DNA from 3 places in the Mesorhizobium sp. M5C.F.Cr.IN.023.01.1.1 genome. Region 3 is predicted to be linked to each of the others. Evidence: predicted binding sites of a transcription regulator. Region 3 holds the regulator's gene; each other region holds the start of a gene.

Region 1 (12,058 bases), on a different contig from region 3:
GTGTCGACCTATTTCGGCAATTACGACCGCATCAGCGACTGGACGCTGTCGCTGGGCTTCGTCGACGGCCGGCCGGCGATCCTGATCCGCAACCCGCAGGAGCCGGATGGCGCCGTGCGCGGCTTCATGCTGGTCGAATGGCGGGACGAGCGGGTCGTCCAGATCCGCGACTTCCGCTACGCGCCCTGGTGCCTGGTCGATGCGGAGATCAGCATCGTGGACGGGTGAGGGATCTACGACCCACACCTGTCTGCTCGATACGGAGTCGGTGCCAGCTTTCGGATCAAGCAGCCTTCACTCCCGGGTGACCCGAACGTAATTGCCACATGGCTGCAAGTGTCTTGGAGCGGTTCCGGTTCTCTTGGAACCGGTAACACGCTCTAACTATGTGTTTTGCCGCATTTATGCCGACGCCAAATGATCCCATTTGGCTGCAAAATGCTCTAGTCGACACGCACGCGGCGCGTCACCTGGCCATTGCTTTCCCAGTATGTGTGTTTCTTGGCAATCAAGGGATCGTCCATTGCCGGTTGAACCTGTCCCGTGGTGCTGACCGCGCGCGAGGTCACCGCGTGTTCTCCAGGGGCGGGATCTGCCCAATCCAGGGACCAGATCTTCCAGGCGTGTTCGGCCTCCTCACTGCGGTCGATGATCGCTGGTGCCCAAGGCCCTTGATCGATTTGTACCTCGACCCGGTCGATCGGCGCTCCCCAGGCTGCTCCAATGATGGAATAATCTGAGTCTTTCCGGGTAACCTTCGCAGGCGCGGACTTTATCCGTGCCCGGCCGACTGAGTTCTCGGTCCACACGGTCTCGCCGTTGTGCTCTTCCTCCCGGATGGTGACATAGTCGCGGGCCATCAGAAGGCTCATGAAGCGGGTGTCGCGAACCTCGATGCGCTCCAGCCACTTGACGTTGGCAATACCGTACCAGCCTGGAGCAATCAGCCGCAGCGGAAAACCATTGGCCGCCGGCAAGGCGGCTCCGTTCATTTCATAGCAGAGCAGATTGTCGCGGTTCATCGCGTCGGCGAGCGACATGCTGCGAGCGAAGTTCTGCTGCATCTTGACGTCGCGTATCGGGACCTCGCCCTTGTCGGTGCCGAAAAATACAACCTCGATGCCATTTTCCAGAACGCCGGCCTCCTCGAGTATCGGGGCGAGCGGCGTTCCAGCCCAGCGCGCATTGCCGATGCCGCCAGTGAAAAAGGGAAACCCGTGGTTGCCCGAGCATTCCACTGTGAAAACGACCTCCTGCCGCGGTCGCGCCCTGATGTCGGCGAGCGTTAATTTTAAAGGCTTCTTCACCAGGCCTCCGATTTCCATCGACCATGTCTTCTCGTCGATCGTTGGTCGATTGAAATGCGAGATGCTGAAGAACTTGTCGTTTGGAGTTATCCAGCTATCCAAATCCTCCCAGACAAGCTGCTTCTGGATACCGACCGGATCGGGATTTTCGGTCGGCTGATCCAGCCACGGAATAACTTCCTCGCTCGGCCGTGTTGGAAAAGCGTAAGCCCGACGCGAGGTATAGAGAGCAGCAATTGCGGCAAGAGCCGCGCTTCCTTGGACAAGAAGTTCTCTGCGCTGAAAATCAGGCATGTTGATTACCTCCCAATTGATCCGGAACGGGCTGCAACGTGCCTTAGGCCGTAGCCTGATCACGGATGGGCGACACAATGTGAGGTCTGCCCAGCCGGAAGTATCCGGACAGGTCAGACAATCACCGACGCAAGTCAAGCATGTGAAGCATTGGACGAAACACTAGCTCGCGTTTCGCACGCTAAGAGTGCGCCTTTGAGAAGGAAGTGTCCACAACCTGGACGGGACATGTGATGATTGTAGCATTCGAGACCGATTTTTCCAGTCCTGCCAAAATCGTGGCCGCTCGGATCGTTATCGAAACGACCGCTTTCGGGGACGTTTCCGGACCTTCGCGGGTGCGATCGGAAAGGCCCGGTCCGACCGCATTTCTCCGTTCCAATGTTGGCCTCACGATCTCCAAGGCGCACGTTCACCCATTATTCAGCGAGAAGGCGCGATGGGCTGCCGTCTTCCATGGCGCGACAGGATGGCGGTGAGGCCGGCGCAGGTGTATGTTGATGGTCTAATATTTCGATATCAGGGAGGACAGCATGACGTCTTGGGAAATCAAGGGACGCGAACTCGTCAATTGCACCTGCGAATATGGCTGCAACTGTCAATTCAATGCGCTGCCCGACAAAGGCCATTGCCATGCGGTGGCGGGCATCCAGATCGACGAGGGTCATCATGGCGAGACCGCTCTCGATGGCCTCCGGATCGCCGCGATCTTCAAATGGCCTGGCGCGATCCACGAAGGCAATGGCGAAGCCATCGCCTTCGTCGACGAGAATGCAACCGAGCGGCAGCGTAACGCGCTGCTGCGCATCATGACCGGCCAGGACACCGACCCGTTCGCGACGATGTTCGCCGTCTACGCCTCAACCGTGACAAAAATGAATGAGCCGGTTTTCACCAAGATCGATCTCGACCTCGATGTCGACGGCCGCAGGGGCCGCATCTTCGTCAAGGACTACATCGAAACCGTCGGCGAACCGATCCGCAACAAGGTGACGGGCGCGGACTCGCGCGCCCAGATCGTGTTGCCGAACGGCTTCGAATATGCCGTCGCCGAGATCGGCAGCGCTTCGAGCACAACCAGCGGGCCGGTTCAGGTGAACATGAAGGACAGTTACGGCCAGTTTGCCCGGCTGCATCTCAACAATCACGGGGTGGTGCGCGCCTGAAGCGCCACATGGACGGCGGGTCGCCACTGGAACGGCTGCTCAGACGCGACCGCGTCATCACGATTGCGGGCGTGGTGGCGCTGTGCCTGCTGGCCTGGCTTTATATCGTCGCCGGTGCAGGGCTCGGCATGAATGCGTGGGAGATGACGAGGCTCGCGCTATTCCCCCACCAGCAAACTGCCGACGTGACCTCCGATATGTCTGGCATGGATATGTCTGGCATGGATATGCCCGGCATGGACATGAGCGCGACGGCCATGGCAGCCGAACCGCGGGCCTGGGGGCCGGCGATCTGGACGCTGATGATCGCCATGTGGTGGGTCATGATGGTTGCCATGATGTCCCCGAGTGCGGCGCCGACTATCCTGCTCTATGCGCGCGTGCATCGCCATGCGCTCGCACAGGGTCAGATCCAGGACAAGCTCGCGCCCACCGGCGTATTTATGGCAGGCTACCTCCTGGTTTGGCTGGGGTTTGCCGTCGCGGCCACCGCGTTGCATTGGCTGCTCGAACGCGAGGCCTTCGTTTCCGCGACGATGATGAGTTCGCAGAGCCGCTGGCTTTCCGGCATCGTCCTGATCGCCGCGGGCCTGTATCAGCTCTCGCCGCTCAAGAACGCCTGCCTGTCGCATTGCCGGGCACCGACGGCGTTCCTTGCCCGCCACTGGCGTCCCCACGCAGTTGGCGCGCTGCGTTTGGGCGCATTGCACGGGGCGTTTTGTGTCGGATGCTGCTGGATGCTGATGGCGTTGTTGTTCGTGGGCGGCATCATGAATCTGGTGTGGGTTGCCGGGCTCGCTATTCTGGTGCTGGCTGAAAAGCTGTTTCCTGCCGGCCAGTGGGTTGGCCGGGCAGCCGGCATCGCCCTGATCGCCTGGGGCAGCGCAACGCTTTTGGTCTGACGACCAGGGCCGCCTATGTCGGCATTCAAAGGCGTGAGGAACTTTGAATCCTCGCATTCGTTTACCCGAATGTTGGGGATGGGAGGTTCCGCCAATGAATGTCAGCGACGAAAGGACTGTATCCCTCTGGGCGGCGACCGAAGTAGCGCCCGACGCGGTGCCGCTCGGGCAGAGCGAACAGGTCGATGTCGTCGTCGTCGGGTCTGGAATTGCCGGACTGTCGGTCGCCTACGAACTGGCCGTGGCCGGGCAAAAGGTGGCCGTCGTCGATCGCGGTCGGATTGGAAGCGGCATGACGGCTCGCACCACTGCGCACCTGTCATCCGTCTGCGATGACTATTTTTCGGAACTGGTCAAATTGCGCGGTGAGGATCTGGCGCGGATTTTTTATCAAAGCCAATCGGCCGCTATCGACCGGATCCAATCAATCCAGGAGACGGAGAGTATCGCGTGCGATTTCCGACGCCTCTACGGCTTTCTGTTTCCGGCTTCCGGCAGGCAGGAATCCGACATCAGGCGCGAGCTGGACGCCGCTCTGAAAATCGGGGTCGACGTCGAGAAGATCAGGAGTGTGCCGTTTGCAGGCTTTTCGGATGCGCAGGCCCTTCGATACGCCAATCAGGCAACCTTCCACCCGCTCAAATATCTCCGCGGGCTGGTCGCAGGCATCCGTGCGCGCGGCGGCGCGCTTTATGCCAACACCATTGTCGAAAACGTCGAGGAGATTGACGGCGGCGTGCGCGTAACCACGGTTTCGGGCTTAACCGTGTCTGCCAAATCGGCCGTTGTCGCCACCAATTCGCCGATCAACGATCGGGTCGCGCTCCATACCAAGCAAGCGCCCTATCGGACCTACGCGATGTCGTTCGAGATCGCCCGCGATATCATACCGGATGCCCTGTATTGGGATACTGAGGACCCTTATCACTACGTTCGGCTTCAGCCTGGCGAAGATCGGACCGACTTCCTGATCGTCGGAGGTGAAGACCACAAAACAGGGCAGGCCGATGATGCCGGTGATCGCTTCGCGGCCCTGGCGGCCTGGACCAAAAGGCTGGTCCCCGATGTCGGCGTGGAAACCAATCGGTGGTCGGGGCAGGTGATGGAGACCGTCGATTATGCGGGGTTCATTGGCCGCAATCCTGGCAACCAGCGTGTCTTTGTGGCGACCGGGGATTCCGGCCAGGGCATTACCCATGGCGTCGTGGCCGGCCTGTTGGTTTCCGACCTGATTCTAAAGCGGGAAAGTCCCTGGCGCGAACTTTACGAGCCGTCTCGCAAGACGGCAGGCGCGATCGGCGATTACCTGGCGGAGAATGCGACGGCGATCAAGAGTTTTGCCGAGTATATCGCGCCTGGCGAAATCGATTCTGCCGACAAGCTGCGCCCGGGTGAAGGTGCCATCGTCCGCGAAGGACTCGCCAAAATCGCCGCATTTCGCGATGAGGACGGCACGCTCTACAAGCGCTCGGCCGCATGCACCCATATTGGCTGCCATGTCCATTGGAACTCCCTCGAGCGCTGCTGGGACTGCCCGTGCCACGGCTCGCATTTTGCTATCGATGGCACGGCTTTGAACGGACCGGCCGTGTCGCCCCTGGCTTCGGAGTAGGGCAGTAGGGCAGTAGGGCAGTAGGGGAATAGGGAGCCGGCTCACAATTCCTTTTCGGCCAGCTCGCGAAAGGCATCGGGAACCGATCGCGACAGTCCGAACGTGACCGAGGCATAGCCGACCGCCTGCCAGCCGAAACGGTCGCGGATCGTGTCGATGGCGCGGTCGGCGGTCCAGCGCGCCGCGCCCTTCCTTGTGCCGGGGAGGCACCTGTCGTCGTCGAGGCCGAGCGGCAGTTCCAGCTGCAGGCCCGGTTGCTTCTCCAGATGCGAAACGGCGATCGCCAGCAGCGAAATGGTCTTTTCGTGCGGATGATCGACAAGCACCTTGCGCACCAGCGCCTCGGCGATCTCGGCCAGCATCGCGGTTGCCGAAATAGGCTGGTCGAGCGTGATCGAGCGCGTCACCGAGCGCAGGTCGGCGAAGCGGACACGGACCGTCACCGTGCGGCCGGGCCGGGATTTCGCCCGCAGCCTGGTGGCGACCCTGTCGGCCAGATGCAGCAGGGTCGGCACGAAGACTTCCTCCTCGGCCGGTTTCCTGCCGAGCGCCGACTGCGCGCCGGCCGATCGCGCCCGGCGCTGCGTCTCGAGTTTGCGCGGATCGCGGTTCCAGGCCAGCGCGTTGAGCTTTTCGCCCGCCGCCGGGCCGAGCAGGCGCTCCAGCGACCAGCCCGGCGTCTTCGCCAGCTCGCCGATGGTGTTGACGCCGATGCCGGCCAGCCGCTCCCTGGTCACCGGGCCGACGCCCCACATCAGCTCGACCGGAAGATCGTGCAGGAACTCCAGTTCGTGACGCGGATCGACCACCACCAGCCCGTCGGGCTTGGCCACTTGCGAGGCGATCTTGGCCAGATGCTTGGTGCGCGCCACGCCGACCGAGATCGGCAGGCCGAGCTCGGCGCGCACGCGGCGGCGGATCGTGCCGGCGATCTCGGCTGGTGAGCCGAACAGATGGGTGCAGCCGGCGACGTCGGCAAAGGCCTCGTCGATGGAAATCCGCTCGACCACCGGCGTGAAATCGCCGAGCACTTTGATGGCCGCATCGCCCAGCCGCTGGTAGTCCTTGAAATGGCCGCCGACGAAGATCAGCCCGGGGCAAAGTTCCCGCGCGCGCCGCCCCGGCATGCCGCCACGCACGCCCAAAGCCTTGGCCTCGTAGGACGCGGCCAACACAACGCCGCCGCCGACGGCGATCGGCTTGCCGCGCAGGGCCGGGTCGAGCAACTGTTCGACCGAGGCATAGAAGGCGTCGAGATCCGCGTGGAGGATGTTGGCTTCCATCCGGCCCGTTCGCCCGCGGCGGTTCGAACGCCGCATTGTCTTGAGGTGTTTCGTATGGAACATAAAGAGAACATCGTGAGTGGATTGTCAAGGAGCGCTGATTGTCAAGGAGCGCTAATGACAGGTGCCGCGACCTACAACGCCATCTTGTAGCCGCGATGGCTGGCGGTGAAGCCGAGGCGCTCGTAGAAGGCGTGCGCCTCCCGTCGGCTCTTGTCAGTCGCGAGCTGAACGAAGCTGCAGTTGCGCGAGCGGCACTCTTCAATCGCCCACTCGATCATGCGTTTGCCGACGCCGTCGGACCGGCGGTGCCGGGTAACGCGAACGCCTTCGATCTGGCCGCGCCAGACGCCTTTCCTGGAAATGCCCGGAATGAAGCTGAGCTGCAGGGTTCCGATCACTTGCCCGGCTTCGACGGCCACCGCCAGCAGCTGGTTGGGATCGGCTTCGATTGCCTGGAAGGCATCGAGATAGGACGGCGCGAGCGGCGTCGACGGGTCTTCCCGGCCGGCGCCAAGCGCATCGTCGGCAAGCAGTGCGACAATCGCCGGCAGATCGGGCGCTTGTGCGCGACGGAACTCGATCTCGCTCATTGAGGGGATGACATACGGCGCGGGCCTGGCGACGGCAAGTGCGGTCCAGCCATTCGCGGCCGATGGCGTCGACGACCTCCGGCTTACGCGGCCTGCTGCGCCCAGAGGCGGTGGCCGTAGCGGCGGAAGAAGCGCGCCAGGAGCCGCTGCTGCCTGGCGCGGGCGAGGTCGGCGCCGCGCCTTTCCTGGCGCCAGCGCGGCATGTTGCGGAACAGCGCAATGAAGCGGGCGGCGTCCTCGAGCGCCTCCTCGGCCGACTGCGCCGGGCGGATCGCCGCCAGGAACAAGGCCTCGCCGTGCTTCAGCCCGTCGACCACCGCCTTGCGCTGCTCATGGCCCAGGCGGGCCTTGCCTATGCCGTCGAGGCGGATGGCGGCGAAGGCTGCCAGCATAGCCGGGCTGTCGCCGGTATAGCCGCAATCACGGGCGAATTGAGCGGAGAGGGCGTCCATCCTGGTTTCCTTGGCTGAGCGGCCGCGACGGATGCCCGGTCTTGCCGCCCATGCGTACGTCTGCGGCGCTAACTATCCATCGGTAATATCCTATACGAGCATAACTCAAAAATATGCGCAAGTTAAACTTTACACGGGCTTGGGCAGATCCGACTCGACTCTTCGGAAAAAACCCATAATGTGCGAACAAAACAGGAACATGAGGCATCAGGAACAATGGCATTGCCGGGCAAGGAAGCGACGATCGCCGAGGTTGTCTCGATCGCGGTCGAGTGTATCGATTGCGGCCGCAACAGATGGTGGAAGCCGGCTGAGCTCAGGCGCTTCGGGGTAACTGCGCAGACGCCGCTGGCGTCCCTTTCGGGGCGCCTCATTTGCTCGGCCTGCCGCGCCGATGGCCTGCCGGGCGCAGCGGTCGTGATCCAGGCGGCATTCGTCGACGAGCAGCAGCGGCGCCGCGCCGAGGCGCGGATGCTCAGCGAGCGCGAGGTTCCGCTGGAGAGATCCTTGCGGGCTTGATGGCGGAGACCGACCCCTTCTCCCCTTGTGGGAGAAGGTGGCCGAGCGAAGCTCGGTCGGATGAGGGGTGTTGGACGGATCGCCAACGCCTGCCTTTGATCTGCTCCCCGGGGGGAGTGAAGGGCGGACGATAGCCAATGCTTCATTTCATCCAGCACCCCTCATCCGGCTCGGCGCTGCACGCCAATCCACCTTCTCCCACAAGGGGAGAAGGGAAGGGCGCTTCAGTAGCCCAGCAGTTCCTTGAGCGGGATGACGCGGAAGACGGCCTTGATCGCGTAGCGGTTGAAGGTCAGCGTCTTCGGCGGATTGTACTGCTCGACGACCAGCTCGGCAGCGGTGCGCTTGACAAGCTTCTTGATGAAGGCCTTGCCGTTGCGTTCGTTTTCTTCGGGGAACATCTCGATCACCACATGGTCGCCTGGCACGGCGTCGCGGCCGCCGCAATAAAGCATCTCGCCGGGCTCGTAGCGCGGCACCATCGAGTCGGAGAGCACATGCAGCGCAAACACCTTGCGCAGATGGGCGATGCCGGGCGGGCGCTGGACGTAGCCGGCGACCTCGCCGTTGAAGGTGAAGTCGCCGTCGTCGCCGCCAACCGCAGCACCCAGAAGCTCGATGTCCATCGGGCCGGCGGGCAGAGGGGCAGCGTCGGTGACGATCTCTGCGTCGGCGACATTGTCGGCGTCGTCGAGGAAGACGACCTCGCCCTTGCCGAGCGCCACCGGGTCGACGCGCAGGAAGGCGGCGGTCTTCAAAAGGTTCTCGGTTTTTGGCAGGTTGCGGCCGGTTTCCCAATTGCCGACGGCGGCGACATCGGTGTCGTTGTGCTCGGCAATGTGGCGCATCACCAGGCCACGCTGCTTGCGCGCCTTGCGGATCGCCGCCCCGACCTTGATCGACAATGAGGTTTTCGCCATGGCGCCATCTGAAACATAAGAATCGGTTTCGTCCATGAAAGAATGGCTTGCATAACTTTTTGAGTTATGCTTATATTCAGCCATGCACAAGCCCCGTTGCCCCATCTCGTTTTCCCATCCGTCCCGGCTGTCCTCCTCCCCGGCCTGGACGACGCCCGAGGCTAACGCCTCGGCTCCGGTCGCCCTGCCGTCATCGCAGGCGACCGGAACGGCCGGAGCCGTTCCCGTCACGGCTCCGGCCACGAATTTCGGCGCGTGCAATGCGGGCCTTTCGTGCATCCGCACCGAGGATGGCACGCTCATCATCATCGACCGGCGCACGGGCAGGGCGGTTTCCGGCGCCACCCGCGAGGCGGCCGAGGCGAAGCTTGGCCGCCGGTGGTGATCTCCCCTCTCCCTCGTTCACGGGAGAGGGGCAGCCTCGACACCTACGCAATCCTTTTAATTTCGATGGAAGAACACCATGCCCGACCACACCGATCCGGAATTGCAAAGCATCGCCCGCACTCCGGCCAGGCTGGCGCCGCCGGTCTGGCTGCCGCAGCGCCAGTTCGTGCGCGAGATCCACGGGCCGGACGGCGAGGCCTTCAAGCTGCCGGCGCCGCGCCCCGTTGCCGCCGGGCGCCAGCCGCACGTCGCGGCCATGCGCTTCATCGACTGCCTGTTCAACCGCTGCCGCGCACCGCTCGATCTGACGCTGGAGGAAGATCCCGAGAACGACGCGCCCGGCAGCCGGCCGGCACTGGACATGCTGTGCTGCGGCCTGCGTACACGGCCGCTGAAAAGCTACTGCGCCTATCACGCGGCGCGCTTCTGCGACCATCGCCCTACGGCTGTGGCGGATGCGGCGTGAACTGGGTCTTGCGTTCCTCGCCCCGCTACGTGGGGCGAGGAACCCAGGTTCTGCGAAGGCAGCCATTTAAACGAGGAGACTGTCCATGAGCAAGAAGACCGCCAAGGTCAAGGCGCCGAAGGCGCCCAAACTGGCAAAGGGCGAGGCCGAGCAGGTGCGCATCCGCAAGGAGGTCGGTCATGATTTCGCGCTTAAGGACGACGCCTTCGGCCGCAAGCGGCTGGCGACCGGCACGCTGGAGGCGAGGCGCATCTATGAGGTTTCCAATGACGGCCACACCTCGACCGGCGGCATCGTGCGGGTGCGCAACGTCGACCCGCTGACCGGCATCACCTCGCTGTCGCGCCAGCAGCGCGAGGCGGGTATGCGCTACCGCGAGGATTTTCGCGTCTCGGCACAGGACGGCGTCAAGCCGATGGCGCTGACCGAGCGCGTCGACGGCGGCCGCATCGGCGGCGGCGTTGCCGACCGCATCCTGTCGGCCGGCCGCGCCTATGCCGATGCCACCAGGGCGCTTTCGCATTGGGAGGTGTCGGGCGTGGTGCAAAAAGTCTGCTGCCATGGCGAAACGGTGAAGAGCCTGGCCGAACAGACGGGCGAGCCGCGGGACGTTGTGTCCAAACTGCTCAAGGTCGGGCTGGATTTGTTGGCGGTGCATTACGGGATGATGCTGATGCGGCGGCCGCGGGGGTAGGGCGCGAACGGATGGCGGGACGCCGAACCGATGGGTGATCAGGCTAGAGGCGAACCTCGATCCGCCAGCGTCCTCCAATTGAAGGGCGCGGGCTTCTCGACGGCCTGTTAGGGTGCGCCATTGCTGGTAGATCGCAATGCCAAAGCCACCGCTAGACCCTCATTTCGCAGACGTGGCGCCGACGTCTTCGGTGCTGACCGCCTATGACGAGCACTGCATGCTGACTTACATCCGGCTGCTCGATGCTTCGGCGGACGGGGCCGATTGGCGTGAGGTCGCCCACACCGTTCTGCACATTGACCCGGAGCAGGAGCCGGAACGGGCATTCCGGGCTTGGGCGACGCATCTGGCGCGTGCCCGGTGGATGACCGGAAATGAGGGTTGGTGTCGATCGGCGCGATGAGCGGCATGGAATGACGCCGGAGATTTTTCGTGGAACTGCCATCCCGGTCTGCCCGTTTAGATAGGAAACCAACTCGGAAGCGCCCGATGAACTCTTGGCAAATCAACACTTTGGAGGCGTGCTGCCTTCTTGCCGTTCCGCTGTCGATGATCCTTACGGTTCTGGTAGCGGGTCTCATCCTTGGCTGAATCCCCGCTGCATTGTCCAGTGAAGAAGGTTCGTCCCGGCCCGCATACCTTGATTTCGCGCCGACGAGGCGCCGTAGCGAGTAGATGGTCTCGCTCATCGTACTTATGGGGACTGTCAAGAGAGAGAATTTAGAGGTATTAGCGAGCAGGGTTAACAAAGGGTTTTTCCGGTGACGCTGCTTCAAATCTCCTCGATCGTGGCCGAACTCGCCGTCTCCTACGTCACGATTGCACTCACATATCTGGCAGCTGTGTACGCGATTTGCTCCCGCTACTAGAGCGGTTCATCGTTTCACGGAAACGCCGAACCGCTCTATCTCTTTGTTTTTGCGCAATTCCGGACGGAAAACCGTTCACACTTTTCCTGGAATTGCTCTAGTCGCCGCGCGCCCAGTCGGCTTCCAGCACGCGACGCCTGTCGCCCGCCTGGCGCCAAATTGCATCACGGGCGCCTATCGCGACAGCGTCTTGTTGGACGCACATTGCCCAACCTCTCAATCCTTCGCGCGTTCCACATACGCGCCGTCCGCCGTCATCACCACCACGCGGGTGCCGGCGCCGATGTGTGGCGGTACCAGCGTGCGCACGCCGTTGGACAGCGTCGCCGGCTTGTAGGACGAGGATGCCGTCTGGCCCTTGGTCACCGGCTCGGTCTCGACCACCTCGAAGGTGGCGCGCTGCGGCAACACCAGCGAGATGGCGATGCCATTGTGCTGCGAGATCTGCACCGCCATGCCTTCCGTGAGATAGGGCGCCATTTCGCCGACCACGGCTTCCGACACCGCAACCTGGTCGTAGCTTTCCGGGTTCATGAAATGGAAGCCCTCGCCATCGCGATAGAGGAAAGTGTGCTCGCGCTCCTCGACGTAGGC
Region 2 (6,300 bases), on a different contig from region 3:
GAACCCAAAGCCTTCCTGCAACCGATCAGGCCGCCTCCAGTGCTGCCTTCACCGCAGCGATCGCATTCTCGGCTTTCGAGGCATCCGGGCCGCCGGCCTGGGCCATATCAGGCCGGCCGCCGCCGCCCTGCCCGCCCAATGCCGCGGATGCCACGCGCACCAGATCGACGGCGCTGAAGCGGCCGGTCAGGTCGTCGGTGACGCCGACCACGACGCTGGCCTTGTTGTCCTCGCCGGCGCCAACGAAGACGACGACGCCGGAGCCGAGCGACTTCTTGCCGGCATCGGCCAGAGGCTTCAAGTCCTTTGGCGCGACGCCCGCTACCGCCTTGCCGAGGAAGCCGACACCGGCAATGGTCTCGTTCTCGGCAGGCACGCCGGCTGGCGAGCGGTCGCCCAGCGCCAGCTTCTTGCGCGCTTCGGTGAGCTCCTTCTCGAGTTTCTTGCGCTCGTCCAGCAGCGCCTCGACGCGAGCCGGCACGTCGGCCGGCGAAATCTTCAGCGCGGCCGCGACCGCCTTCAGCCGCTTGTCCTGCTCGTCGAGATGCTTTCTGGCCGCCTCTCCGGTCAGCGCCTCGATGCGGCGCACGCCGGCAGCGACGGCGCCCTCCGACACCAGCCGAACCAGGCCGATGTCCCCGGTAGCGCCGACATGGGTGCCACCGCACAGCTCGACCGAATAGGGCTTGCCGGCCTTGTCGCCGGTTACCACGGTGCCCATCGACACGACGCGAACCTCGTCGCCGTATTTCTCGCCGAACAGCGCCATGGCGCCCTCGGCGATCGCGTCGTCGACACTCATCAGCCGCGTCGTCACCGGGCTGTTCTGGACGACGATCTCGTTCGCCATCGCCTCGACGCGTTCCAGCTCTTCCGAAGAGATGGGCTTGGGATGGGAAAAGTCGAAGCGCAGCCGTTCCGGCGCGACCAGCGAGCCTTTTTGCGCGACATGGGTGCCGAGCACCTCGCGCAGCGCCTCGTGGACAAGATGAGTCGCCGAATGGTTGGAGCGTAGCCGCGTGCGCCTGATATGGTCGACCTTCAACTCGACCGCTTCACCCGTCCTGACGGTGCCCTTGGTGACCTTGCCGAAATGCACGAACAGGCCGTCGCCCTTCTTCTGCGCGTCGGTGACCTCGATGGCAAAGCCTTCGCCCGAAATCGTGCCGGTGTCGCCCATCTGACCGCCGGACTCGCCATAGAACGGCGTCTGGTTGACGACGACGCCGACGCTGTCGCCGGCAACGGCGCTCTCCACTGCAACGCCATCCCTGACCAGCGCCTGAACAATGCCTTCCGCTTGCTCGGTGTCGTAGCCGAGAAACTCGGTCGCGCCCGCCTTCTCGCGCACCGCGAACCAGACGGTCTCGGTGGCCGCGTCGCCGGAGCCGGCCCAGCTCTTGCGCGCCTCGGCCTTTTGGCGCTCCATCGCTGCATTGAAGCCGTCGAGGTCGACCGAAACCCCGCGCGGGCGCAGTGCGTCCTGAGTGAGGTCGAGCGGGAAGCCATAGGTGTCGTAGAGCTTGAACGCCGTCTCCCCGTCGAGCCGGTCGCCGCTGCCGAGCGTCTCGGTCGCGTCGGCAAGCAGGCCGAGGCCGCGCGCCAGCGTCTTGCGGAAGCGCGTTTCCTCGAGCTTCAGCGTCTCTGATATCAGCGGCTGGCCGCGCACCAGTTCGGGATAGGCTTGGCCCATCTCGCGCACCAGCGCCGGCACCAGCCGCCACATCAGCGGATCACGGGCGCCCAAAAGCTGCGCATGGCGCATGGCGCGGCGCATGATGCGACGCAGCACGTAGCCGCGGCCTTCGTTCGACGGCAGCACGCCATCGGCGATGAGGAAGCTCGATGCGCGCAGGTGATCGGCAATAACGCGGTGGCTTGCCCGGTTCTTGCCTTCCGCCTTGACGCCGGTCGCCTCTTCCGAGGCACGGATCAGCGCCTTGAACAGATCGATATCGTAATTGTCGTGCTCGCCCTGCAGGACGGCGGCGATGCGCTCCAAACCCATGCCGGTATCGATCGACGGGCGCGGCAGTTCGATCCGCTCCGCCTTCGTCACCTGCTCGAACTGCATGAAGACGAGGTTCCAGATCTCGATGAAACGGTCGCCGTCCTCATCCGCGCTGCCGGGCGGGCCGCCCGGAATGTCGGCGCCATGGTCGTAGAAGATTTCCGAGCACGGGCCGCAGGGACCGGTATCGCCCATCGCCCAGAAATTGTCGCTGGTGGCGATCCGGATGATCCTGTCCTCCGGCAGCCCGGCGATCTTCTTCCAGAAGCCCGCGGCCGCGTCGTCGGTATGGTAGACGGTCACCAGAAGCCTGTGCTTGGCGATGCCGAACTCGCGGGTGATCAGGTTCCAGGCAAGCTCGATGGCGCGCTCCTTGAAATAATCGCCGAAGGAGAAATTGCCGAGCATCTCGAAGAAGGTGTGGTGACGGGCAGTGTAGCCGACATTGTCGAGGTCGTTGTGCTTGCCACCGGCGCGCACGCATTTCTGCGAAGTCGTGGCGCGCGAATAGGGACGGGTTTCAAACCCGGTGAAGACGTTCTTGAACTGCACCATGCCAGCGTTGGTGAACATGAGCGTCGGGTCGTTGCGCGGCACCAGGGGGCTCGACGCCACGACCTCGTGACCCTCTTTGCGGAAATAGTCGAGAAATGCCGACCTGATCTCGTTGACGCCACTCATGAATACTGCCTTTTCGAGAGAACCGCCGATTGCCGGCGGAAAACAGACATGGCCTTTTAGCGGTCGCACCGCACCCTGTCCAGAAACACGGAATTGCTCCAAACCGTAGCCCTTACCGGCTGTTCAGAATGACCAGCGCTACCGGCAAAAACGCAAACCGCCGGCCCAGGGCCGGCGGCATAAACACATCGATAAACCAACTCAATTCGGGATACGCGAACTCAAACGGGTAACTTTGACTGGCACAGCCTGTATCTTACATCGCGCCAGCTTCGTCCTCGAAACCGTCGTCGCCGGTCTCGGCGCCGCCATTTTCGAGGAATTTCTCGGCGATCAGCCCGGCATTCTGCCTCAGCGCCAGCTCGATCTCGCGTGCCGTGTCGGGATTGTCGCGCAGGAACAGTTTTGCGTTTTCGCGGCCCTGGCCGAGACGCTGCGAATTATAGGAGAACCAGGCGCCCGACTTCTCGACCACGCCGGCCTTGACGCCGAGGTCGACCAACTCGCCGGTCTTGGACACGCCCTCGCCATACATGATGTCGAACTCGACCACCTTGAAGGGCGGCGCCAGCTTGTTCTTGACCACCTTGACGCGGGTCTGGTTGCCGACGACCTCATCGCGGTCCTTGACCGAGCCGATGCGGCGAATGTCGAGGCGCACCGAAGCATAGAATTTCAGCGCGTTGCCGCCGGTCGTGGTCTCGGGCGAACCGAACATCACGCCGATCTTCATGCGGATCTGGTTGATGAAGATGACCATGGTGTTGGAGCGCGAGATCGAGGCGGTCAGCTTGCGCAGCGCCTGGCTCATCAGGCGGGCCTGCAGGCCGGGCAGTGAATCGCCCATTTCGCCCTCGATTTCGGCGCGCGGCGTCAGCGCCGCGACCGAATCGACCACCAGCACGTCGATGGCGCCGGAACGCACCAGCGTGTCGCAGATCTCCAGCGCCTGTTCGCCGGTATCGGGCTGCGAGATCAGCAGGTTTTCGAGGTCGACGCCGAGCTTGCGCGCATAGACCGGATCGAGCGCGTGCTCGGCATCGACAAAGGCGCAGATGCCGCCCTTCTTCTGGGCTTCGGCCACCGTGTGCAGCGCCAGCGTCGTCTTGCCCGAGCTTTCCGGCCCATAGATCTCGACGATGCGGCCGCGCGGCAGGCCGCCGACGCCAAGCGCGATGTCGAGGCCAAGTGAACCGGTCGGCACCGTTTCTATCTCGACGACCTGCTCGTTTGCGCCGAGCCGCATGATCGAGCCCTTGCCGAAGGCACGCTCGATTTGCGACAGCGCCGCATCCAGAGCCTTTGATTTATCCACTGCTTTGTCCTCTACAAGCCGCAAAGAATTCTGAGCCATGATACATCACCCCTTGGTCGTCAATGAAGGCCGGACAATCCGTAATCCTTATTAATTTGTACCTTTTTTGTTCTCGTCTGGCAAGGGGAGACAAACGATTGAAAAACAAACAATATCGGGATTTGTTCTTTTTTTGTTTCGTGCTTTCACTCCCGGATGTATCCCGCTTCCCTCGCAGGATCGTGCTGGCATCTTACGAATCGCGCCTTCGGTTGCCGGGTTCCGCCGGACACCCTAGTCTTTGCCCGGCAACAGCAAAGGTCTCCTCCCAGGCATGATGAAGTCGCCGACAATCCTGGCCGTAGGCGGCGCCTATATAGATCGGCGCGGCCAGGTTTCGGGCGCCTTTGTGCCGGCGGCGTCGAATCCCGGCACGATGCGCGAGGATGTCGGCGGCGCCGTCTTCAATGCGCTGCGCGGCGCCGTGCGGCGCGGCGTCTCCGGCTCGCTGCTTTCGGTGCGCGGCGGCGATGTTCTGGCCGACACGGTCTCGCGCGCCATCGTTGCGGCCGGCATCGCCGATCTATCCGTGGTGTTCCTCGATCGCACGACGCCGAGCAACACGACGATAATCGACGGCGACGGCGCGCTGATCGTCGGCCTTGCCGATATGGCGCTCTACGACCTGGCGCTTGCCAAGCAGATCCGCCGTGCCAAGGTGCGCGAGGCGATCAGCACCGCCGATGCGGTTCTGTGCGACGCAAACCTGCCGTCGACCGCGCTGGAGCGACTGGTGGCGCTTGCCGCCGGCAAGCCGGTCTTCGCCCTCGCCGCTTCACCAGACAAGGCGGTGCGGCTCGCGCCGGTGCTCGACAGTCTGGCGCTGCTCTTCATGAACCGGCGCGAGGCCATCGCACTCGCCGATGTCGATATCGGTGCTGCGGAGCAAGATATCGCCGACGGCTTGAGGCGCGCAGGCCTCAAAAGCGGTGTGGTGACGGCAGATGACGGTCCGGTGCTGGGTTTCGACGAAGCCGGCGCCTTCTCGATCCCGCCGCCAAGAAAGGTCACCGACGTCGCCGCCGATGTGCTGGCGGGCGCTACGGTCGCCGCTCTGCTGCACGGCCTGACGCTGCGCGCGGCGCTGCGCGAAGGCGTTGCCGCCGCGATGCTCGCCGTCGAGAGCGCCGCCTCCACGAGCGCTATCTTTGCCGAGGCGCTGGCATTCGTGCCCGAGGCGCCAACCTGAAGCGATTATCTTAGGCTGAGCGGCTAGCGGACACACCTATTTGCCGGCGCGCAGCCCCGCCTCATAGGCCCGGCGCGCCCAGACCGCCATCTCATCCGGATCGTCGAAGGCGCTGTCGGGAATGCTCCAATACGGCATGGACACGAGCTTGCCGTGCCGCGAGCCGGTGTAGGTCCATTGCCGGCAGCCGGCCGCTTCGAATTCGGGCGCGCTTTCCGAGTCGGCCTTCAGCATCAATTCGTCACGGATGACGATGGCGACGATGACGCCGTCGAAGTAGATGCCCTTGCCGCCGAACATCTTGCGAATTCTGACCGGGCCGAGGCCTTCGAAAAGTTCGGCAATGCGCTCATTGTCCATGCCGCGATCATGTCACCCGGATTTCCCCTTGTCATCGCCGCAGCCGGCACCATCCTGACAAGTTGAAAACCAATTTCGTCGGAGTTTTTCATGCCGCTTCTACTCAAAGGGTCCTGCCGGTGCGATGCCGTCCGCTTCGAGGTGGAAAGCCACACGCCGGTGCCGTTCATGCTTTGCTACTGCTCGATCTGCCGCAAGCAGCAGGGCGGCGGCGGCTTTGCCATCAATCTCGGTGCCGATTTCGATACGCTGAAAATCAAGGGCAACCGCAATCTTGGCGTCTACCAGGCCAAGATCGAGGACGACGAGCATCCACAGTGCGAGATCTCGTCAGGCGAGCGGAATTTCTGCAAGAGATGCGGATCGGCACTCTGGCTCTACGATCCGACCTGGCCGGAGCTGGTCCATCCCTTCGCCTCGGCGGTCGACACGGACCTGCCGAAACCGCCTGAAAAGGTGCACCTCATGCTGAAATACAAGGCGAACTGGGTCGAGCCCGAAATCGGCAAGGACGACAAGGTCTTCGATATTTATCCGGAAGAATCGATCGCCGGATGGCACAAACGAACGGGAATGTGGGTGGATTAGGTCCTTCTCCCCGTTTACGGGGAGGCAGATGAGGGCAGCGCAAATGTTGCAGAGGCCGGCTCTGCCCCTCATCCGGCCCTTCGGGCCACCTTCTCCCCGTAAGCGGGGAGAAGGGAA
Region 3 (12,058 bases):
CGGGCAACGATGCTTCGGGGCCGTTGGCGTCCGGAAGAGAGTGATCCGACACTACAGCGCCGCGCGTCCTCTTGGACGCGCAAAGGACGCTGTAGAACTTTGATTTTGCGCATGATCCTTTCCGAAAATCGATTCCGATTTTCGGGGTCATGCGCTAGCTGGATATAGCTTCTGGAATGACCGATCCGGTGTTCTTCGCGCCATCACGCCGGTATACGGCTGGCGAAGTCGCGAATCTGACCGGCTCGGTGCTTGTTGATTCCGACCTCTCCGACATATCGATCGAAGCCTTGGCGCCGGCAAGCGAAGGCGGCGAGCACGCTCTTGTCTTCGTCGATGGCAGGCGCAACTTCGCGCTGATGCAATCGCTGCGGGCAGCGGCGGTTCTCTGTCCCGCCGAATTTGCCGGGAAAGCGCCGGCGGGCATCGCGGTTCTGGTCCATCCGCGCCCGCAACAGGCTTTCGCGATGGTCGGACGCCTTCTTTTTCCGGCGGCTGCGACACCGGCGCCGATGACCGGCGAAACCGGTATCTCGCCGCATGCCCATGTCGATCCATCGGCGCATGTCGAGGCCGGCGCGATCGTCGAGGCCGGCGCGATCATCGGCCCCCGCGCTTCTATCGGCAGCGGAACCGTCATTGCTCCTCATGCCGTCATCGGTCCCTCCTGCCAGTTCGGCCGCGACGGCTATGTCGGTCCAGGCGCCAGCATCCAGTACGCGCTTATCGGCAACCGCGTCATCATTCATGGCGGCGCCCGCATCGGCCAGGACGGTTTTGGCTTCGTGGCCGGCGCCAAGGGCCCGGAGCGCGTCCCGCAAATCGGCCGGGTCATTATCCAGGACGACGTCGAGATCGGCTCGAACACCACGGTCGATCGTGGCGCCATGTCCGACACGATCATCGGTCAAGGCACCAAGATCGACAATCTGGTGCAGATCGCTCATAACGTCCGTATCGGCCGCAACTGCATAATCGCCGGCCTTTCGGGTATTTCCGGTTCCGTAACGGTGGGCGACAACGTCACCATGGGTGGCGGTGTCGGCCTTGCAGATCACCTGACCATAGGAACAGGAGCCAAGCTTGCTGCAAGAAGCGGGTTCATGAGCAACGTCCCCGCGGGCGAGATTTGGGGTGGATACCCAGCGCAGCCGATGGCGGAAGCCATGCGGGAGATCGCGGCTCTGAGAAGACTGGCCAGGGCGCGCAAATCCGGCGACGGAGGAAAGAGCTGAAATGGTGGCGGCGACGACGCTCGAGGCGGTCGACATATTGGGGCTGATGAAGCTCCTGCCGCATCGCTATCCGTTCCTGATGATCGACCGCATCATCGACATTGATGGCGACGAGTCCGCTATCGGCATCAAGAACGTGACCATAAACGAGCCGCATTTCCAGGGTCATTTCCCGGATCAGCCGGTCATGCCGGGCGTGCTGATCGTCGAGGCGATGGCGCAGACGGCCGGCGCCATCTGCATCCGCAGCCTTGGCACCGAAAAACCGTCGCTGGTCTATTTCCTGACCATCGACAATGCCAAATTCCGTAAACCGGTCGTTCCCGGCGACCAGTTGAAGATCCATGTGAAGAAAATCAAGAAACGCGGCAACCTTCTCAAATTCGCCTGCGAGGCTCTGGTCGACGGCGTCAAGGCCGCGGAAGCCGAGATCTCGGCGATGATGATTACGAGCGACTGACGATCGAATGCTTATGAAAATCCAGACAGTCATCCATCCATCGTCGGTCATCGAGGCCGGCGCAAAAATCGGTGAAGGCGTCCGCGTCGGGCCATTCTGCCACATCAGCGCCGACGCGGTGATCGGCGACCGCGTCGAACTGGTCAGCCACGTCTCGGTGAAGGGCGCGACCATCATCGGTGCGTCGACCAAAGTGTATCCGATGGCGACACTGGGCGCGCCGCCGCAGAACACCAAGCACAAGGGCGGCCGCACCACGCTGGTCATCGGCGAGAACTGCACGATCCGCGAAGGCGTGACCATGCACCTCGGCACCGATTCCAGCCGCGGCGAGACGACGATTGGCGACAACGGCAACTTCCTTGCCTACGCCCACATCGCCCATGACTGCATCGTCGGCAAGAATGCCACCTTCGCCAATCAGGCGACGCTGGGCGGCCATTGCGAGATCGGCGACAACGTCTATATCGGTGGCCTCACCGCCGTTCATCAGTTTGTCCGCGTCGGCGACAACGCCTTTCTCGGCGGTTGCTCGGCAATCGTCGGGGATGTCATTCCCTACGCCATCGCCGTCGGCAATCGCGCCAGCCTTCGCGGCCTCAACATCATCGGCCTGAAGCGCGCGGGCCTGCCGCGCTCCGAGATCCATACGCTGCGCAAGGCCTACAGGACGATCTTCGATCGCTCCCGAACCGTCGGCGAGAACGTCGAGTTCGCCAAGGCGGAATTCGCCTCGTCACCGACCGCCATGAAAATTATCGATTTCATCGCCAGTCGCGGCAAGCGGCACTATGCCGTCCCATCGCTCAAGGCTGGCGACGGCGACGATGCAGATGACAAAGATTGAGGCCACCCGGACGGGCCTTGATCTCGCGCCAGACGCCAAGGTCGGCATCATTGCCGGCGGCGGCAGTCTGCCGGTCGAAGTTGCGATCAGCCTGGCCGCACAAGGCTATCCGCCCGTCATTATCCTGATCGAAGGCGAAGCCGACCGCAAGTCCGAGCTCAGCGGCTACGAGCGTGAGAATCTCGCTCTGGAAGATATCGGTTCACTCGCTTCGTTGCTGAAGCGCCGACGGATCAGCCATCTGGTTCTTGCCGGCGAGATCAGGCGCCGGCCTCGATTGATCGACATGCGCCCGAGCCTTGGCTTGCTTGCCGTCGTTCCTTCGGTGGTCATGGCGCTTGCCCGCGGCGACGACGGCCTGCTGAAGGTTTTGACGCGGGCCCTGGAGGCGCGTGGCGTCAAGGTGGTCGGCGCCCATGAGATCGTGCCGGAACTGGTCGCGGCCGAAGGCGCGCTGACCAAGGCTATGCCGCGGAAATCCGACTGGCGCGACATCGAAGCGGCGCATGCGGCGGCAAAGGCCATCGGCGCGCTGGATATCGGCCAGGCGGCTGTTGCGATCGGCGGCCGCGCCATCGCGCTGGAAGGCGTCGAGGGCACTGACGGATTGCTCGAACGAACAAGGCAGTTGCGCGGCCATGGCAGGCTGGCCGGCAGAACGCGCGGCGTCCTGGTCAAATGCGCAAAGCCCGGCCAGGAATTGCGCGCCGATCTGCCCTCCATCGGCCCGCAGACGATCGAGGCGGCGCATGCCGCCGGACTTGCCGGCATTGCCGTCGAAGCCGGCCGCTCGCTGGTTCTGGAAGGCCCTACGGTCGTTGCCCGCGCCAATGCGCTCGGCCTGTTCGTGATCGGCCTGCCTGCTGCGGAGCCGATGCATGGCGACTGAGAAACCGCTGAAGATCGCCATCGTCGCCGGCGAGGAATCCGGCGACCTGCTTGGCGCCGACATCGTAGCGTCGCTCAAGCGCGCGACCGGCCGCGAGGTCCGGCTTGTCGGCATCGGTGGCCGGCATTTGCAGGCGCTCGGCCTCACGCCGCTCTTCGACGGCGGCGAGATCGCGCTGATGGGCCTGAGCGCCATCCTGCGCGACCTGCCGCGCCTGATGCGACGGATCAGCCAGACGGCCGATGCGGTCGCCGGTGAAAAGCCCGACTGCCTCATCACCATCGACAGCCCGGATTTTTCGCTGCGCGTGGCGAAGAAGGTGCGTGCCGCCGATCCGGCAATCCCGATCGTCCACTATGTCTGCCCGAGCGTCTGGGCGTGGCGGCCGGGCAGGGCGCTGGCGATGAAACCGTATGTCGATCATATCCTCTGCATCCTGCCTTTCGAGGTGAAGGAGCTCGCCCGCCTCGGCGGTCCGCCCGGGACCTATGTCGGCCATCGCCTTACGCACGATCCGGGCGTGCTCGGCGCTGCCAAGGCGCAAAGCCTGCCGCGCGACCTGTCCGAGGATCGTGTGAAGACACTGCTTGTGCTGCCCGGCTCGCGTCGCGGTGAGGTGCGACGGCTGGTTGGCCCGTTCGGCAAGACGATCTCGATCCTACGCGCACGCGGACACCGCTTGCGCCTGCTGTTGCCGACGGTGCCGCATGTCGCCGACCTGGTCAGGGCTTCGGTGGCAAGCTGGGACGAGAAGCCGGAGATCATCCTTGAGACCGAACGCAAATGGCAGGCCTTCGGCAAGGCCGATGCAGCGCTGATCGCATCGGGAACGGTGTCGCTGGAACTGGCGCTGTCGGGCGTGCCGATGATCTCCTGCTACCGGCTCGATCCGGTCATGCGGATTGCCCAGCGCCTGATCACCGTATGGAGCGCCGCCTTGCCCAATCTCATCGCCGATCGCCCGATCGTGCCGGAAAGCTACAACGAATATGTGCGGCCGCACTATCTGGCGCGGCAGTTGGAGGCGCTTTTTTCCGACACCCCCTATCGCGCATGGCAGAAGGACGGTTTTGCCGAGGTGGCCAGACGCATGGCCGTTGACAAACCTTCCGGCGATATCGCTGCGGGGGTCGTGATGAGATACATCAAAGGGTGAGTAGTGAGTAGTGAAGATAGCAGAGCACCGCTCGGCGTCTGGAATTCCTATTACTACTCACTACCACTTCTTCTATTTCACCGTTTAGCAATCGGCACGTAGTCGCGTTCCGGCGCACCTGTATAGAGCTGGCGCGGGCGACCGATCTTCTGGTGCGGATCCTCGATCATCTCTTTCCACTGCGCGATCCAGCCGACGGTACGGGCGACCGCGAACAGCACGGTGAACATGGTGGTGGGGAAGCCCAGCGCCTTCAGCGTGATGCCGGAATAGAAATCGACGTTCGGATAAAGCTTCTTCTCGATGAAATAGGAGTCGGTCAGCGCGATCTTTTCCAGTTCCATGGCGATGTCGAGCAGCGGATCATCCTTGATGCCGAGTTCGCCCAAAACCTCATGTGCGGTCTTCTGCATGATCTTGGCGCGCGGATCGTAGTTCTTGTAGACGCGGTGGCCGAAGCCCATCAACCGGAACGGATCGTTCTTGTCCTTGGCGCGGGCGATGAATTCCGGGATGTGGTCGACATGGCCGATCTCGCCCAGCATGTTCAAGGCCGCCTCGTTGGCGCCGCCATGAGCCGGTCCCCACAGGCAGGCGATGCCGGCGGCGATGCAGGCAAACGGGTTGGCGCCCGACGAGCCGGCGAGGCGAACGGTCGAGGTCGAGGCGTTCTGCTCGTGATCGGCATGCAGGATGAAGATGCGCTCCATCGCACGCGCCAGCACCGGATTGATCTTGTATTCCTCACACGGCACGGCAAAGCACATATGCAGGAAGTTGGCCGCGAAATTCAGCTCGTTTTTCGGGTAAATGAAGGGCTGGCCGATGTGGTACTTATAAGCCATCGCCGCGATCGTCGGCATCTTGGCGATCAGCCGCATCGACGCGACCATGCGCTGGTAGGGGTCCGAGATGTCGGTGGAATCGTGATAGAAGGCTGACAGCGCGCCGACCACGCCGCACATCACCGCCATCGGGTGCGCGTCGCGGCGAAAGCCGGTGAAGAAGCGCGACATCTGCTCGTGCACCATGGTGTGGCGCGTCACTCGGTAGTCGAAATCGTCCTTCTGCGCCTTGGTCGGCAATTCGCCGTAGAGCAAGAGATAGCAGACTTCGAGGAAGTCGCCATGCTCGGCCAACTGGTCGATCGGATAGCCGCGATGCAAAAGGATGCCGGCATCGCCATCGATGAAGGTGATTTCCGACTCGCAGCTTGCCGTCGAAGTGAAGCCGGGATCATAAGTGAACGCCCCGGTGGTGCTGTAAAGCGAGCCGATATCGATGACGTCCGGTCCGACCGAGCCGCTTCGCACCTTGAGTTCGTGAGTTTTGCCGCCGAATTCAAGTTTCGCAGTCGACGCGTGGGTTTTGCCGCCAAATTCCATTTTTGTCGCAGCTTCGGACATTGCAAACTCCTTTAGGTTTTCTCAGTGCCGGCAAAGGCGAAATATCTGCAACGCAACACGTCGAAAGCACCGGAGTTCGCGCGTTTGCGCCCGCAATTGGATTTGCGTGCCAAATTGGGCCAAGATCTAATGTTGCACTGCGAAACCCACCTTTCAATGCCAATCTTCTTGGGCCAGTTTTGCTAATCGATTTGATCCGCGACGCGCGCCAGGCTTTCCTCGCGGCCAAGCACGGCAAGCACGTCGAACACGCCCGGCGAGGTGCTTTTGCCGGTGAGCGCGGCGCGCAATGGTTGGGCCACAGCGCCGAGCTTATGGCCGCCGGCCACCGCATATTCCCGGATCGCAGCCTCCGCTGCTTCGGCCGTCCAGTCGCCTGAAATCGCCTTCAGCGCCGCATGAGCACCCCGCAGGATCTCGCGCGCATCATCGCCGAGCAGCGCCGCCGCCTTCTCGTCGATCCGCAGCGGCCGCTCGGCAAACAGGAAGGCGGCACCGTCGGCCAGCTCGACCAGTGTCTTGGCCCGCTCCTTTAAGCCGGGCAGGGCGGCGAGCAACTGCGCCTTGCGCGTGTCGTCGAGGCGCCCTGCGATCGCCGGGCCGCCTTCCAGATAGGGCAAAGTGGCGATGAAGATATCGAGCAATTCGGCGTTCTTCATGCGGCGCATATGCACGCCGTTCAGCGCCTCGAGCTTGGCGAAGTCGAAGCGGGCGGCCCCCTTGTTGACGTCGCCGATGTCGAACCAGGCAATCATGTCGGCGATCGACATGACCTCGTCGTCGCCGTGGCTCCAGCCGAGCCGCGCCAGGTAGTTGAGCAGTGCCTCAGGCAGGTAGCCCATGGCACGATAGGCTTCGACGCCTAGGGCACCGTGCCGCTTCGACAGCTTGGCACCGTCGGCGCCATGGATCAGCGGGATATGCGACATCGACGGCACGTCCCAGTTCATGGCTTGATAGATCACCATCTGGCGGGCGGCATTGGTCAGATGGTCGTCGCCGCGGATGATGTGGGTGATGCCCATGTCATGGTCGTCGACGACGACGGCATGCATATAGGTCGGATTGCCGTCCGAGCGCAGGATGATGAAATCGTCGAGATCCTTGTTGGGGAAGCGGACTTCGCCCTGCACGCGGTCATGCACCACCGTCTCGCCGCCGGCCGGCGCCTTGATGCGGATCGCGCCCTTGGCGCCGGCCGGCGCCTCCGACGGGTCGCGGTCGCGCCAGCGGCCGTCATACCGAGGAGGCAGCCCCTTGGCACGCGCGCTCTCGCGCATCGCCTCCAGCTCGGCCGGCGTCGCATAGCAGTAATAGGCTTTGCCGAGCCGCACCAGCTCCTCGGCGACCGCGCGGTGGCGCGGCGCGCGCTCGAACTGCGATACCGGCTCGCCGTCCCAGGTGAGGCCGAGCCAGGCGAGCCCATCGAGAATGGCAGCGGTTGCCGCATCGGTCGAACGCTCACGATCGGTGTCCTCGATGCGCAGCAGCATCTTGCCGCCAGTGTGTTTCGCATACAGCCAGTTGAACAGCGCCGTGCGCGCCCCGCCAATATGCAGGAAGCCGGTGGGCGAGGGGGCAAAACGGGTGACGACCTTGTCGGACATGGAACTCTCAGGCAAGCGCAGGAAACGGATGTGGTTGCGCGGACTTTCGCGCGTCGCGCGTTCATGTAGCATAGGAGGTCAAGGGCGCAAGGGGCAGACCCGATGGCTGGACCAGGCCGGGGCGTGGACGAGAGCGAGGGCGCGATCACAAGCGTCAGCGAACGATCGCTGTTTGCCGACGTTCCTCACGCCGAGCCGCTGCCCGCTTCGCTGCCTGCATCGCACCCGGCCACCCAGCCTCTTTCGCCGGACCGCTCCGCGCCAATACCGGCTCCACAACCCGGGCCTGTCATTCGTTTCCGCCGACAGCTCAGCCATCTTTCACCATCCGGTATCCGCAACAGCGTGGCCTCGGCAGCCGGCCTGGAACTCGACCGCGGCGTCGCCTTCCTGCTGGTGCCGGTTTTTCTGGCGTGCGGGGTGATCGTCTATTTTTCGCTTGCCGTCGAACCGGACTTTCCGCAGCCCATTGCCGTCGCGGTCCTCACGGCATTGTGTGCGGCTGTCACCCGCTCATGGCGCAAGACGCATCTGTGCTTCATGGCAGCGTTGCTGTGCGCATTCGGTGTTCTCGCCGCCAAGGTTGAAACCTGGCGCGCGGGAACGCAGATGCTCGGTTCGGAAATCCAGACCCAGCTCACCGGCCGTGTCGTTAGGCTCGATCAGATGGCGAACGGCCGGATCAGGCTGACCATCGACGTGATGTCGACCGCCCGGCCGACACTGCGTTATGCACCGGGACGTGTCAGGGTTTCGGCACGCAAAATTCCCGCTGAGATGACTGCAGGCTCGGTGGCAACCGGTTATGTGAGGCTTTTGCCTCCGACTGGCCCGGTTAGGCCGGACAGTTATGACTTCTCCTTTGACAGCTATTTCGCCGGTATCGGTGCCAGTGGCTTTTTCCTCGGCAATCCGAAGATCGTCGTTTCCGAGGATGCGCCGCTCGCCGCGCGCCTTTCTTCCTCGATCGAAAAGGCGCGCGAAAACATTGCCGACCATATCAGGGACAGCATTGGTGGCGCCGAGGGGGAGATTGCCGCCGCACTGATGGTCGGCGTGCGTGCCGGCATTCCCGAAGAGATAAACGAATCGATGCGGCGCACCGGCATCTACCACATCATCTCGATTTCCGGCCTGCACATGGCGCTTGTCGCCGGCACGATCATGGGATTGCTGCGCGGCGCCTTTGCGCTGTTTCCCGATTTTTCGTCACGCCGGCCGGTCAAAAAATATGCGGCTGCTGCCGCACTCCTTTCCATCGCTGCCTATCTCATTTTTTCCGGTATCGTGGTCGCGGCTGAACGCAGCTTCATCATGCTGGCGGTAATGCTTGTCGCCGTGCTGTTCGACCGAGCGGCACTTACCATGCGCAATCTGACGGTTTCTGCCATCGCCGTCATCGTCGTGTCGCCGCACGAGGTGGTCGGCCCAAGCTTCCAGATGTCCTTCGCCGCGACTGCTGCTCTCGTGGGCGCCTATGCCGGCTGGTCCGACTATCGTACCGACAGGGCCACGGCGCCGCCACAGCGACGGTCGCCGGTCGCTTTCGTCACGCGAAAACTCGCCGCTGGGACAGGTACCATCGCAATGACCTCCATCATTGCCGGCAGCGCCACCGCGCTCTTCGCCATCTGGCACTTCCAGCGCGTATCGCCGCTTAGCCTGTTCGCCAATCTGGCGGTCATGCCAATCGTCACGGTCGTCATGTTCCAGGCTGTCCTCAGCGCTCTGGCAATGCCTTTCGGCTTCGACGGACCTTTCCTCTACATGATGGGCAAGGGACTGACGGCCATGATCGCAATATCGGGATGGATTTCCGAGCGGTCGCCGGTCGATGCAGTCGGGCTGATCTCGTTGCAGTCGGTTCTGCTGGTGACGGTCGCCCTGGTCATCGCCACGATGGCGACGACATGGTTGCGGCTTGCGGCACTTCCCTTTGCGCTCGCCGGCCTGCTGACGATTTCCGACACGCGCACCCCCGATGTGCTGATTTCGGAAGATGCGCATCTGGTGGCGCTGCCGATCGGCGGCGGCGAACTTGCCGTCAACCGGGTGCGTTCGAACGAATTCACCACCGACAACTGGAAACATGCGCTGGTTTCAGCGACCATTGTCGAGCCGGAAAAATTCGAAAAAGGAGACGTGCGGTTCGACATCGCCGACCCGGCCGACCTGCCGCCGGGAGCGCCCTTTTACTGCACTGCCGGCCTGTGCCTCGCCCGACACCCGTCCGGCGCGATCATCGCACTCGCCGACGACCGCAAAACCGCACGGCCAGCCTGTGCCTATGCGGATTTGATCGTCATCGACGATGCCACAGCCTATTATAATCCCTGCCGCAATCCGCTGGTTCTCGTCGTCACCAAACGGCAGCTCGCTCGCATGGGCAGTGCCGCCGTCTTCTTCGATCCGCTATCAGCGACGACGCGCGCAGAAATCCGTTTTGCCGTCAGACAGCCATATAGGCCTTGGCACGAGCAGCGGAGATTTTCGCGCGAGGCGAGGGGCTTGCCGCAATACCGCAGGGCCGAGAAACCCAAGAAGCCTGCCGCTCAGTAACGCCGGATCAGTCCGACGAGCTTGCCTTGCACCTTGACCCGGTCCGGCCCGAAGATGCGCGTCTCATAGGCCGGATTGGCGGCTTCCAGTGCGATCGAGGCGCCCTTGCGGCGGAACCGCTTCAGCGTCGCTTCCTCCTCGTCGACCAAGGCGACGATGATCTCGCCAGGCTGGGCGGTGTCGGCGTTGCGGATGATAACCGTGTCGCCGTCGAAAATGCCGGCCTCGATCATCGAATCACCCTTGACCTCCAGCGCGTAGTGCGTGCCGCCGGTGATCATGTCCGGTGGTACCGAGATCGAATGCGTCTGGTGCTGGATGGCGTCGATCGGCACACCGGCAGCGATGCGGCCCATCACCGGTATGGAGATGGTGGCAACGACGTCGTCGTCATTGCCGGCCGCGGGCAGGCGCGAAGGCGCCGGTTTGATTTGTCGTCCGAGGCTGCCCTGCCCAAGGCTGCCCTGAATGACGCTTGGCGAGAATTTGCGCGCCGCATTGAGGCCGGGCGCGATCGAATCGGGCAGGCGCAGCACCTCCAGCGCGCGGGCCCGGTTGGGCAGGCGGCGAATGAAACCGCGCTCCTCCAGCGCCGTGATCAGCCGATGGATCCCCGACTTGGAGGCGAGGTCGAGCGCTTCCTTCATCTCGTCGAACGAGGGCGGAATGCCGCTTTCCTTCAGCCGCTCGTGGATGAACATCAGCAGTTCATGTTGTTTGCGTGTCAGCATCGCGACCCCCAACAGAATCAGAAAAACAAACCCAGAACAAACACTATCTGTTCCAGTTGTGTTCCGCAACCGTTTAAAGTTTAATGAATGTGTTGACGTTTTGTTCAGCGTAGCATCAGCACGCTGCACGCGGCGCCCGTCGCGGCTGGGGGAGCGAATGGCTCGCGCACGATCAGCCCGTTGGCGTCGGCCAGCATTTTGAGCATCGAGGAATCCTGGATGCCGAACGGGGTCGCCAGTGGCGTGCCGGCTTCTTCTTCCTTCACCACCGCGCGTACATAGTCCTGCCTAAGATCGTTGGCTGGCATGGCGGCGCCGAGCCGCGCCTGACGCATGTCCTGCCGGAAGGCCCGGCCGCCGAGCCGCGCAAGCAGCGGCTTCAGAAAGAGCTGCGTGCAGACCAGGCTCGCCACCGGATTGCCAGGCAGGCCGATGCAGCGGATGTCGCCCAGCCGCCCGAACATCAGCGGCTTGCCCGGCCGCATGGCGATTTTCCAGAAATCGAGCGTCATGCCTTCGCCGGTCAGCACGTCATGGACCAGATCATGGTCGCCGACCGAGGCGCCGCCCAGCGTGACGATGACGTCGGCGTCTGCGTCGACCGCCTGTTTCACCAGCGTGGCGATCGCCTCCTTGCGGTCGGGGGCGATGCCGAGATCGAGCGCGCTTGCGCCGACCGAGCGGGCCGCGGCGGCGACGCCATAGGCATTGGACGAGATGATCTGGTCGGGGCCAAGGCCGCTGCCCGGCGGCAGCAATTCGTCGCCGGTGGCGATGATGGCGACCAGCGGCCGTTTCACCACGCTGACCTGCGGGTGGTTGGCCGACGCCGCCAGCGACAATGCCGCCGGATCAAGCGGGCGGCCTTTCTCCAGCAGGACGTCGCCCTTCGAGAAATCGAGCCCGAGGCGGCGGATGTTGCGGCCTTCAACCGTCGACGCGGTCACTTCGACGCTGCCGCCGCCGAGATCCCTGGCATTCTCCTGGATGACGATGGTGTCGGCGCCTGCAGGAAGCGGCGCGCCGGTGAAGATGCGCACGGCCTGCGCCGGGCCGACTGTTCCGGCAAAGCCGCGCCCGGCCGGCGCCATGCCGATCACCGAAAGTCTTGCGGGCACGGACGCGACGTCCTCGGCCCGCACGGCATAGCCGTCCATGGCGGACGCGT

What was found. The regulator LexA, encoded in region 3, represses DNA repair genes until DNA is damaged. The targets are predictions, from matches to a motif close to TGTTCNNNNTGTGTTCNG.
Region 1: dinB (DNA polymerase IV) is a predicted target of LexA. The motif match lies at 6,620-6,637, and genes of this name have one in related genera.
Region 2: recA (recombinase RecA) is a predicted target of LexA. The motif match lies at 4,170-4,187, and genes of this name have one in related genera.

Annotation. Positions count from the first base shown of each region.
Region 1 is NZ_RZSU01000014.1:44,171-56,228, reverse strand. Features, by position in the region: gene EOA78_RS08430 (sigma-70 family RNA polymerase sigma factor) at 1-228, shown strand, start outside; gene EOA78_RS08425 (sulfite oxidase) at 444-1,601, opposite strand; gene EOA78_RS08420 (DUF1326 domain-containing protein) at 2,135-2,767, shown strand; gene EOA78_RS08415 (DUF2182 domain-containing protein) at 2,776-3,669, shown strand; gene EOA78_RS08410 (FAD-dependent oxidoreductase) at 3,764-5,281, shown strand; gene dinB (DNA polymerase IV) at 5,323-6,564, opposite strand; gene EOA78_RS08400 (GNAT family N-acetyltransferase) at 6,699-7,157, opposite strand; gene EOA78_RS08395 (hypothetical protein) at 7,241-7,609, opposite strand; gene EOA78_RS08390 (hypothetical protein) at 7,826-8,128, shown strand; gene EOA78_RS08385 (helix-turn-helix transcriptional regulator) at 8,353-9,048, opposite strand; gene EOA78_RS08380 (hypothetical protein) at 9,131-9,433, shown strand; gene EOA78_RS08375 (hypothetical protein) at 9,512-9,901, shown strand; gene EOA78_RS08370 (DUF6456 domain-containing protein) at 9,987-10,595, shown strand; gene EOA78_RS08365 (hypothetical protein) at 10,732-10,998, shown strand; gene efp (elongation factor P) at 11,681-12,058, opposite strand, start outside.
Region 2 is NZ_RZSU01000188.1:306-6,605, forward strand. Features, by position in the region: gene alaS (alanine--tRNA ligase) at 26-2,692, opposite strand; gene recA (recombinase RecA) at 2,949-4,046, opposite strand; gene EOA78_RS34535 (carbohydrate kinase family protein) at 4,321-5,235, shown strand; gene EOA78_RS34540 (TfoX/Sxy family protein) at 5,272-5,595, opposite strand; gene EOA78_RS34545 (GFA family protein) at 5,686-6,183, shown strand.
Region 3 is NZ_RZSU01000016.1:75,668-87,725, forward strand. Features, by position in the region: gene lpxD (UDP-3-O-(3-hydroxymyristoyl)glucosamine N-acyltransferase) at 177-1,235, shown strand; gene fabZ (3-hydroxyacyl-ACP dehydratase FabZ) at 1,237-1,695, shown strand; gene lpxA (acyl-ACP--UDP-N-acetylglucosamine O-acyltransferase) at 1,709-2,542, shown strand; gene lpxI (UDP-2,3-diacylglucosamine diphosphatase LpxI) at 2,529-3,431, shown strand; gene lpxB (lipid-A-disaccharide synthase) at 3,421-4,587, shown strand; gene gltA (citrate synthase) at 4,665-5,993, opposite strand; gene gltX (glutamate--tRNA ligase) at 6,176-7,600, opposite strand; gene EOA78_RS09510 (ComEC/Rec2 family competence protein) at 7,703-10,159, shown strand; gene lexA (transcriptional repressor LexA) at 10,153-10,890, opposite strand; partial or broken gene glp (gephyrin-like molybdotransferase Glp) at 10,995-12,058, opposite strand, start outside.